Regions from separate parts of the Bacillus sp. 01N45 genome, predicted to be linked through region 2. Evidence: riboswitches for the same ligand, from Rfam matches in the RefSeq annotation. Region 2 holds a riboswitch; the other holds the start of a gene.
What was found. Region 2 has a riboswitch for FMN ahead of AC1DMU_RS08615 (ECF transporter S component). Riboswitches for the same ligand answer to the same signal wherever they lie in the genome.
Positions count from the first base shown of each region.

Region 1: another riboswitch for FMN. It lies ahead of ribD (bifunctional diaminohydroxyphosphoribosylaminopyrimidine deaminase/5-amino-6-(5-phosphoribosylamino)uracil reductase RibD); the one in region 2 lies ahead of AC1DMU_RS08615 (ECF transporter S component).

Region 1 is NZ_JBFTQW010000001.1:401,669-406,843, forward strand. Features, by position in the region: gene AC1DMU_RS02040 (GNAT family N-acetyltransferase) at 1-66, opposite strand, end outside; gene AC1DMU_RS02045 (alpha/beta hydrolase) at 148-1,071, shown strand; gene AC1DMU_RS02050 (DUF2552 family protein) at 1,082-1,327, opposite strand; gene AC1DMU_RS02055 (CDGSH iron-sulfur domain-containing protein) at 1,467-1,673, shown strand; FMN riboswitch at 1,862-2,005, shown strand; gene ribD (bifunctional diaminohydroxyphosphoribosylaminopyrimidine deaminase/5-amino-6-(5-phosphoribosylamino)uracil reductase RibD) at 2,316-3,428, shown strand; gene ribE (riboflavin synthase subunit alpha) at 3,410-4,054, shown strand; gene ribBA (bifunctional 3,4-dihydroxy-2-butanone 4-phosphate synthase/GTP cyclohydrolase II) at 4,067-5,175, shown strand, end outside.
Region 2 is NZ_JBFTQW010000003.1:165,848-171,022, reverse strand. Features, by position in the region: gene AC1DMU_RS08630 (cob(I)yrinic acid a,c-diamide adenosyltransferase) at 1-45, shown strand, start outside; gene AC1DMU_RS08625 (peptidoglycan DD-metalloendopeptidase family protein) at 131-745, shown strand; gene AC1DMU_RS08620 (hypothetical protein) at 775-1,461, opposite strand; FMN riboswitch at 1,707-1,846, shown strand; gene AC1DMU_RS08615 (ECF transporter S component) at 2,009-2,587, shown strand; gene AC1DMU_RS08610 (ferredoxin) at 2,711-2,959, opposite strand; gene AC1DMU_RS08605 (YpbB family protein) at 3,249-4,310, shown strand; gene AC1DMU_RS08600 (RecQ family ATP-dependent DNA helicase) at 4,300-5,175, shown strand, end outside.

The sequences.
Region 1 (5,175 bases), on a different contig from region 2:
GTTCTCACACATGAACATTCGGATTGTTTCTTTCATCGCTGGCGTAATTTTTTGTATATACACCATTTCCTATTTCTCCCCTTTTCTATCATTGTGATACAATGTAAGTGTATCACATGTAACGGTATTTGGAGGATGAGGTAAAGTATGAAACGTTTTTTTGCAGCATTGTTTACTATACTAGGTGCGATAACTGCCCTTGGGATTTTCTTTACAAATAAAGTGATGTACTTAAAGAAAAAAACAGAGGAAGAAGTACTCGAAAGAGAAACGAAAAAACATTTTCGTTTAGAGGATTTTGATGCTCTTCATAAAGAAGAAATTCATATTCATTCGCAATTCGGATATGATCTTCACGGATATTACATTCCTGCTGGTCATTCCAATAAGTTTATGATTTTTTGTCACGGCGTAACTGTAAATAAAATGAACTCTGTAAAATATGCAAGGTTATTTTTAAACAGAGGGTATAATGTCGTTATTTATGATCATCGTCGTCATGGTAAAACTGGCGGAAAAACAACAAGCTATGGATACTATGAAAAACATGATTTAAAATCTGTAGTTGACTGGCTAAAAAGTCGCTTTGGAACAAATATAACACTCGGTATTCATGGTGAATCTATGGGAGCTGCAACACTTCTTCAATACGCAGGACTTGTAGAAGATGGTGCTGATTTCTATATTGCAGATTGTCCTTTTTCTGATTTCTACGGGCAATTACAACACCGTTTAAAGGTTGAATTCCATTTACCTAAATGGCCTTTATTACCTTTAGCAAATGCTTTTTTAAAAGTACGTGACGGTTATACGATTCGCGAAGTTTCACCAATCGATTGTATAAAAAATATTAATAATCCCGTCCTCTTTATTCATAGTAAAGATGATGATTATATTTTAGCTGATATGACGAAATCACTATATAAAGCAAAAGAAAACAATAAACAACTTTATATTGCAGAACGCGGTGCACACGCTTGCTCTTATAACGAAAATAAAGAAGAGTATGAAGCAGCCGTTGATCAATTTTTAAACTCATATGTAAAAGAAACAAAAAACAGGCTTGCATAAGCCTGTTTTTTTATTGCGCTAAAACGTCTGTAACTTGTTCCATATTTACAGAAATCCATTGCATTGCATCATCTAACGTTGGAAATTCTGTCGTTTGAAATGTTACTTCATCTTGAAGTAACCAAACATCCTTTGCCTCTTGCCCTACACCTGCAATGGACCAATGTAACAAACTATATGGATGATTATCATTCAAAAATGATGCCCACGTGCGCTCATTTGCAATGTTTCGTAATGTATGTAATTGTTTATCCATCTCTCGTCACCTTACTCTAGTCAGTTATAAAAAACATTATAACACTCTCTTCTCTCCCAAAGAAAGTGCTCATTTTATATTGTCAAGTACTTCTCTTAATTATATGATGAAATTAAGCGTTTGGGAAGGAGGGATAGCGTTGGCGAAAGTACAAATTAAAGTAAATGATAATGGCTCTTTTCGCGTTACAGGGGACGTGGAATTAGTCGATTCACAAGGGAATGTATTCCCAGCAAAACCGGCATTTTCTTTATGCCGTTGTGGTTTATCAAAAAATATGCCTTATTGCGATGCTTCGCATAAAGGGAAATTCGAGTCTGTCGTTAGAGCACCAGAGGCAGAATAATTTCACATGTGACATGCACATTTTTTTGTGCATGTTTTTTCTTTTCATTAACTCTCGTCCCCCTTTTCCTTACAACATTCCTCGTACTTTTGTCCTCATTCCAACTTACATATATTTTCACACAATTCTTCACATTCGAATATTTTTTTCTAGCCTTTTATTTTTTTTGTGCTATAATTTGAGCAAACAACATCCTTCGGGGTCGGGTGAAATTCCCAACCGGCGGTGATGAAGTGCAAACTTCTAAGTCCGTGACCCGTTTTCAACTCGAAAACGGTGGATCTAGTGAAACTCTAGGGCCGACAGTATAGTCTGGATGGGAGAAGGATATGTTTTCTAGTAATTTTATATAGCGAATACACTTTTATTTCAGTATGCATATTTTTAAAGTTTCGTTTTGAATCTTTATATATGTTTTATTTTGTATACTTATGTTTCTATACTGAAATAAAAAGATACGACTAGCGTTTGAAAAATTCGATATTTTTGCTAGGTTTTTTCCTTATGCAAAAATACCAATCAACGTTAGGTTTCTTTCCTGTACTTTCGTATTCGAACTATATTTCTAGAAATCACGTCTCCCAAACCCCAAGGATATAAAATCCTTGGGGTTTTTTGATTTTTTCAGGAGAGGTGAAGAGAATGACAGATCAAGAATATATGAAGATTGCCCTACAGTTAGCAGAAGGGACATCTGGACAAACAAGTCCAAACCCTATGGTTGGTGCTGTTGTTGTAAAAGAAGGAAACATCGTCGGTATTGGCGCTCATTTACGTGCTGGTGAAGAACACGCAGAAGTTCACGCGCTTCATATGGCTGGTGAAAAAGCAAAAGGAGCTACCGTTTATGTAACACTTGAACCGTGTAGCCATTTTGGAAAAACACCACCTTGCTGTGAATTGCTCATCAAAAAAGAAGTTAAGCGCGTTGTAATCGCTACTCTTGATTGTAATCCGCTCGTTTCTGGTAATGGAAAAAGGAGATTAGAAGAAGCTGGAATCGAAGTAACGACTGGTGTTCTTGAAGCGGAAGCAGTTTTACTAAATCGCTACTTTTTTCACTACATGAAAACGAAGCGTCCATTTGTAACAATAAAAACAGCGATGAGCTTAGATGGAAAAACAGCAACTGTCACGGGTGAAAGTAAGTGGATTACAGGTGAAGAAGCACGAGCTGATGTTCACCAATATCGTCATACACATGATGCGATTCTCGTTGGAGTGAATACAGTTATAGCTGATAATCCGCATTTAACGACAAGAATTCCTAACGGAGGTAAAAATCCTATTCGTGTTATTTTAGATACCCATTTACGAACGCCACCATCTTCTCATGTCATAACAGATGGTTTAGCACCGACATGGATTATTGTCGGTAAGGATGTAAATAAAGAGAAAATAGCTTCTTATGAATCTGAAAATATAGCTATATTCCAAATGAAAACAAAACATATAGAAATCAAGGACCTCCTTTTCTTTCTTGGAGAGAAGCAAATTCTTTCTCTATTCGTTGAAGGTGGTCAAACAGTTCACGCAAGCTTCTTACAAACAAAGCATTTCAATGAAATTATAACTTATATAAGCCCGATATTAATTGGTGGGAATGATGCCCCTACTTTATTTGGCGGAGATGGTTTCAAAGCATTACAAGATGCACTTTCCTTGGAAATTCAAGAGATGAAACAAATTGGTGATGATATAAAAATCGTTGCGAATGCCCGAAGTGAGGTGACGGAATGTTTACAGGAATTGTAGAAGAATTAGGAACGATTGCAAACATGCAACAAAGCGGAGAAGCGATGAAGTTAACGATCCATGCAAATAATATTTTATCAGATGTTCACTTAGGTGATAGTATCGCGGTTAACGGTATTTGCTTAACTGTAACGAGTTTCACAACAGCTTCATTCACAGTGGATGCAATGCCTGAAACGATGCAATCAACATCACTTCGCATGCTTAAACAACACTCTAAAGTAAATTTAGAGCGGGCGATGGCTGCAAACGGACGATTCGGTGGGCATTTCGTTTCAGGACATATTGATGGCATTGGAACGATATTAAACAAAAAACAGCACTATAATGCCGTCTATTACAAAATAGCTATTTCTGATGAATTGCTGCGCTATTGTTTGCATAAAGGTTCCGTTGCTGTTGATGGAACGAGTTTAACAATATTTGATATAGACGAATCTTCCATCACAATCTCACTCATCCCGCACACAGTAAGTGAATCTGTTATCGGAGCAAAGAATGCCGGTGACATCGTAAACATTGAGTGTGACATGATCGGTAAATATATCGAACGCTTTATTTCTAAACCTGTAAAACGAACAGGTTCAATGAGCGAAAGCTTTTTACAAGAAAACGGATTTCTATAAGGGGGAAGCATTATGTTTCATCGTATTGAAGAAGCTCTAGAAGATTTAAAACAAGGAAAAGTCGTTATCGTATGCGATGATGAAAACCGTGAAAATGAAGGCGACTTTATCGCTTTAGCAGAGTATATTACGCCAGAAACGATTAACTTTATGATTACACATGGGCGTGGTCTCGTTTGTGTACCGATTACGGAAGAATACGCAGAACGTCTACAATTAGAACCAATGGTAGCTCATAATACAGATTCGCATCATACTGCATTTACAGTGAGTATTGATCATGTTTCTACAACAACAGGGATTAGCGCTCACGAACGGGCAACTACGATACAAGAATTATTAAACCCTGCATCAAAAGGTGCTGATTTCAATCGTCCTGGACATATCTTTCCATTAATCGCGAAAGAAGGCGGTGTCCTACGCCGAGCTGGTCATACAGAAGCTGCTGTCGATTTAGCCAGACTTTGCGGAGCAGAACCAGCTGGAGTCATTTGCGAGATTATTAATGAGGACGGTACGATGGCACGCGTACCTGATTTACTACAGTGTGCAAAACAATTTGATATAAAAATGATTACAATAGAAGATTTAATTGCTTACCGCCGCCACCATGAAACACTAGTGACGCGAGAAGTGGAAATTACATTGCCTACAGATTTCGGTACTTTCCATGCAATTGGCTATTCTAATTCATTAGATACGAAAGAACATATCGCACTCGTAAAAGGTGATATTTCAACAGGAGAGCCTGTACTTGTACGCGTTCATTCAGAGTGCTTAACAGGAGATGTATTTGGCTCGTGCCGCTGTGATTGCGGACCACAACTCCATGCTGCACTTGCTCAAATTGAGCGTGAAGGAAAAGGCGTTCTTCTCTATATGAGACAAGAAGGACGAGGCATTGGCCTTCTTAATAAGCTTCGCGCTTATAAGTTACAAGAAGAAGGATTCGATACTGTAGAAGCAAACGAAAAACTTGGGTTCCCAGCTGATTTGCGTGATTACGGTATTGGCGCTCAAATTTTAAAAGATTTAGGTTTACAACATTTACGATTATTAACGAATAATCCACGAAAAATTGCTGGCTTACAAGGTTACGATTTAGAAGTAATCGAGCGTGT
Region 2 (5,175 bases):
AGTGCAATCGTTTTTCGTGATAAAAACGAGAAGGAAGTGGAGTGATTCACTTTCTTTTTTTGTATACTTTTTTCTGTAATATACCAAAATAAGAGAAGGTATGGTGTTAATTAGAAAACGGAGGATGTATATGAAAGTGTTAAAATGTGGCGTCATGTTATTGACGGTATTGTTTTTTTCTCAATTACATGTGTACGCAGAGGGAAATCAATGGACATGGCCTGTTGAAGGGCAGATAAGTGATTATTTTGGGACAAGGCATGGAAAACACTACGGTATAGATATAGCGGCACCGATTGGCACGCCTGTGGCAGCTATTCAAGAAGGTAAGGTAACAAAGTCTTACTATTCAAGTAGTTATGGAAACGTTGTATTTATTAAACATGGAGAATATGAGGCCGTGTATGCGCATTTAAATAAGAGATATGTAGTTCAAGGGGATTATATTTCAAAAGGAGAAATAATTGGAGAAGTAGGAAATACAGGAGAATCGAGAGGTGCACACTTACATTTAGAAGTTCATCAAGGAAGATGGACGATGGCGAAAAAGAATGCGATGAATCCATTGCTTGTTCTAAATGAACAGAGAAATGAAGTTGTTTCCTCATCCTTATATGTCGTCCAAAAAGGGGACACTTTAGTTAGTATTGCACGGAAATTTAGTATGTCAGTTAAGGAAGTTAAAGATAAAAATGGACTGCAGCAAGATAGGATTTATCCAAATCAACAATTATACGTAAAGTAAAAAAAGAGCTAGTTAAACTAGCTCTTTTTTTACCAAAAAATAAAGACACATATAAATCCAGAAATAGCTAAGTAGCTATATAAGTAAAATACTTTCGTTCTTGTTTTTTCGTTCGTTCGAAATAGTACAATAGTCGGTTCAATTAAACCGATTGTCAAACAAAGTAAACCAAGAAGCATACAACCGATTGAAATGGAGTACAGGGCGATTTGTGGTGCTTGAAATGGAATCATCCATTTTAATAAAAATGCAATAAGTGCAGTGTAGCAAATGCTGCCGATGTATTTATTCAACGGTGCATTAGAACGGAACCCTGGAAGTTTTTTCAAGAAGGAGCGGGAAACAACTTCAGTTTGTAAAGATGTGTGCTCTTCAATTATTTTTTGAGCTTCTTTTCCTTTTTGGAAAAGGGATAATATCCAGTTTCGCTCACCTTGAAAAATAAATTGAGAAGTTGTCAAATAATGATCCACCTTCACTTTATTCCAACTTTTCCATGGGTGACGCTCACACAGTTTTAATTTACTCTCTGTTTTTTTATCATACTGATAAATACTGATGCCATCTTCATCGAAAGCAGCATAGTATGTCTCGCTTGAGAATGTGCCTAAATCAATTGGACAGTAGAAAAGTAATTCTTTTTTTAAGTAAAAGTATTCTTTTCTTAAGTTTTTTTTCATTGCTTCTCGAATAGAGTGTCTCTTTTCTTTTTTCATGACATTTCCTCCATAATCCAGAAAATGTTCTTATCTTAACAATTCAACATCTTATCACTTTTCATTATATATGACTAGGGGATTCATAGGGGAAATGCCGAATACTAAAAAATCTGGGGTGTATTGTAAAATATAGTGATTGGTTTTAATTATATAAAATTAATAACTTATTTTTAATAAGTTACACTTTTTTTGTTCACAATACGATTATGTTGTTGTATAATAAAGTGGAAAATAGAATATCGGTCTATCTTCGGGGCAGGGTGAAAATCCCGACCGGCGGTGATGAACTATATGTGATTTTGTTCTAAGCCCGCGAGCCGTTAAGGCAGGATTTGGTGTGATTCCAAAGCCGACAGTATAGTCTGGATGGGAGAAGATGGAGGTTCAAGCGTTCAAAAAAGATATGGATTTGAACGTCTGTTTGATGTGCCTTAAATTCTCCCTTTGTGTAAAACACAAAGGGTTTTTTCGTTCTATGAAAAAGTAGGCATAGCAGAACCTTTCCACTTTCCATGAGAAGATCGATGGAAAAGGAGAGAGAAAGATGAAACAAAAAAACAGTGTAGTGCAGATGGTGAGTGTAGCGATGCTAAGTAGTATTGCATATTTACTGATGATGTTGGATTTCCCGTTTCCAGGGCTTCCGCCATTTTTAAAAATTGATTTTAGTGATGTACCAGCTCTAATTGCAGCAATTATTTTCGGGCCAGTTGCAGGGATAATTGTAGAGGCGATAAAGAATATTTTACATTACGGAATTCAAGGGAGTTTAACGGGAGTGCCAGTTGGAGAAATTGCTAACTTTATTGCAGGATGTTTATTTATTGGACCGGCAGCTTTCTTATTTAGAAAGTATCGTACTGTTAAGAGTTTAACGACAGGATTAATGCTAGGGACAATTACAATGGCGCTCATTATGAGTGTATTAAATTACATCATTATATTCCCAGCTTACACTTGGTTTTTAAATTCACCAGCTATGTCTAGCGAGGCTATAAGAACAACGGTTGTAACGGCAATCTTACCATTTAATTTGATTAAAGGAATTGTTGTGACAATTGTATTTGTAGCGTTATTCTCACGCCTGAAAGTATGGGTGTTTGCAAAAATGAAAAATGCATAAAATATAAAATAAAACCATTAGTAGTATGGAACTATTAGTGGTTTTTTATTAAGTAGAATGAAAATAGAAAACAAAAAATATCCCTCATATGAATGAGGGATATTTTTTGAAGTTAATAAAAGACTATTCGAATTTTAAAGAGTCGCCATCAAATGATTCATCAGCAACTTTAATTGAGTCAGTTGGACAACCTTCGAATGCATCCATCATATCTTCAATTAATACATCTGGAATTTCAACGATACCTTGGTTATCGTCTAACGTTACAAATGCAATACCTTCATCATCATAATCATAAATGTCTGGTGCAGCAGCGCCGCAAGCACCACATGCGATACAAGTATCTTTATCAACGATTGTATATTTTGCCATCTTTTTTCCCTCCTGATAATATGTATGTGAAAAGCTCGCCATAAAAATTATAACCTTATTGTAAAACGGTTTTTAAAACTTTTCAACATAAAATTATAATGATAATCCTTATCAATTAGAGTGTCAACTAATTTTTGCATTATGTCATAAGATTTTCAAAATACGTAAATGTTATTTCGTTTGGTACAATATACTATATACAAGTACATAGTGCCGATATGATAAGTTTAATGAGTAAGTGCAATCATACTAAAAAGTAATTAAGCTAGATTGAAAGGTGGAAGCGGTAATGCAACTACAATATACTTTATTGTATTGTTTAAAACAATTGAATGGTGAAAGGACCGTTTCTTCTATTTATTATTTATTAAAAGGAAAACGATCTTCGCAAACGTTACAAGATGGAAACATGTTCCGAATTTCATTTTTGTTTGGAATATATAAATCGTTAAATAGAACAGACTATGATCGTGAAGTTGCAAAGTTGTTGCAAGCAGATTTGATTCGAGAAATACATGAAAATACATATTTGTTAACATCTAAAGGTAAAATGCAGTTACATACATGGGAGGAAGTGTATGCTTTTCCCGCGCATTTACATAGTTTACACTATGGTGAATTAGGTGAAACATTTTGGAAACGTTTATCATTAATTATTCAAACTATATCTAATTTACAACAGAATAATACGAAATTTATTCCCATTCAACAAGATACAGAAATAATGATGTGGGTAAAACGCTTTTTAACAGGTATACCATATAGGCGAAGTGAATTGGCTAAAAGATTATGGAAAGAAATACATAATCTTTTAGGAAAAGGTGATGTAGTAGAAGCGACGATTGTAACATATAGATTAACAGGATATGAACGTATCGGTTGTACATTGCAGCAATTAGCGGAAATTACGAAACAAGATATATTCCGGGTGTATTTTTTATTTTGGGGTACGATTCACTTCTTTATACAAGAAGTTCACGATAAAGAAAATGAATTTCCGCTATTGGCTGAGATTATCTCTTATCCAAATGAGAGAGCTGAATTATTTAGTTTATCAACGAAAAAAACATATAATTTTTGGAGACAAGGACGCTCTTTAGATGAAATAGCGACAATTAGAAATTTAAAGGTTGCAACGATAGAAGATCATTTTGTTGAAATTGCTTTGCGGGAAAAAGAGTTTTCAATCGAGATGTTTATGGAAAAAGACAAAATAGATAAAGTAACAAAAGTAATTGAGGCATTACAAACACGTAAGTTGCGTGAGTTGAAACAAGCGGTTGGAGAGGGTATCTCTTATTTTGAAGTTCGTCTTGTATTGGCGCGGATGGAGGGTATAAATGAAGCTTGAGGAATATTTATATAGATGGTTTGGATATTCTGAATTTCGTACAGGGCAAAAAGGGGTAATTACAGATTTATTAGAAGGAAAAGATGTTATAGCAATGCTCCCGACTGGAAGAGGGAAGTCTATGTGCTATCAACTTCCAGGGCTAATGCAAGAAGGAACCGTGCTTGTTGTATCACCATTATTATCTTTGATGGAAGATCAAGTTACACAATTAAAGTATGTTGTGAAAAACCGAGTAATAGCACTTAATAGTTTTCGGACATTACATGAAAAAAGAGAAGCGATGAAAAAATTAGCTTCATATAAATTTATTTTTGTTTCACCAGAGATGTTGCAGTCGGAAGTGTTAATAAGAGAATTGAAGAAAGTTCATATTTCATTATTTGTTGTGGATGAGGCTCATTGTATTTCACAATGGGGTTATGATTTTAGGCCAGACTATAAAAAACTAAATGTAGTCATTGAAAATATCGGGTCTCCTACGGTGCTAGCATTAACGGCAACAGCGACAAAAGATGTACTCCGAGATATAGCAGAGAGTTTAGATTTGAAGAAAGTGACGCAGCATGTATACTCTATTGATCGTCCAAATATTGCGATGGAAGTACAATTTGTGGAGACGATAGAAGAGAAGAAAGAAGCGCTTTTGAACCAGGTGATGTATTTACAAGGGCCAGGGATTGTATATTGTTCAAGCAGAGCGTGGACAGAACGTTTAACGGAGTATTTAAGAGGAAAAGGCGTGACTGGTGTCGCTTTTTATCATGGTGGTATGGAACATGAAGAGCGTATGTTAATTCAACAGCAGTTTATGAATGACCAGTTGCAGCTTGTAATATGTACAAGTGCTTTTGGTATGGGAGTA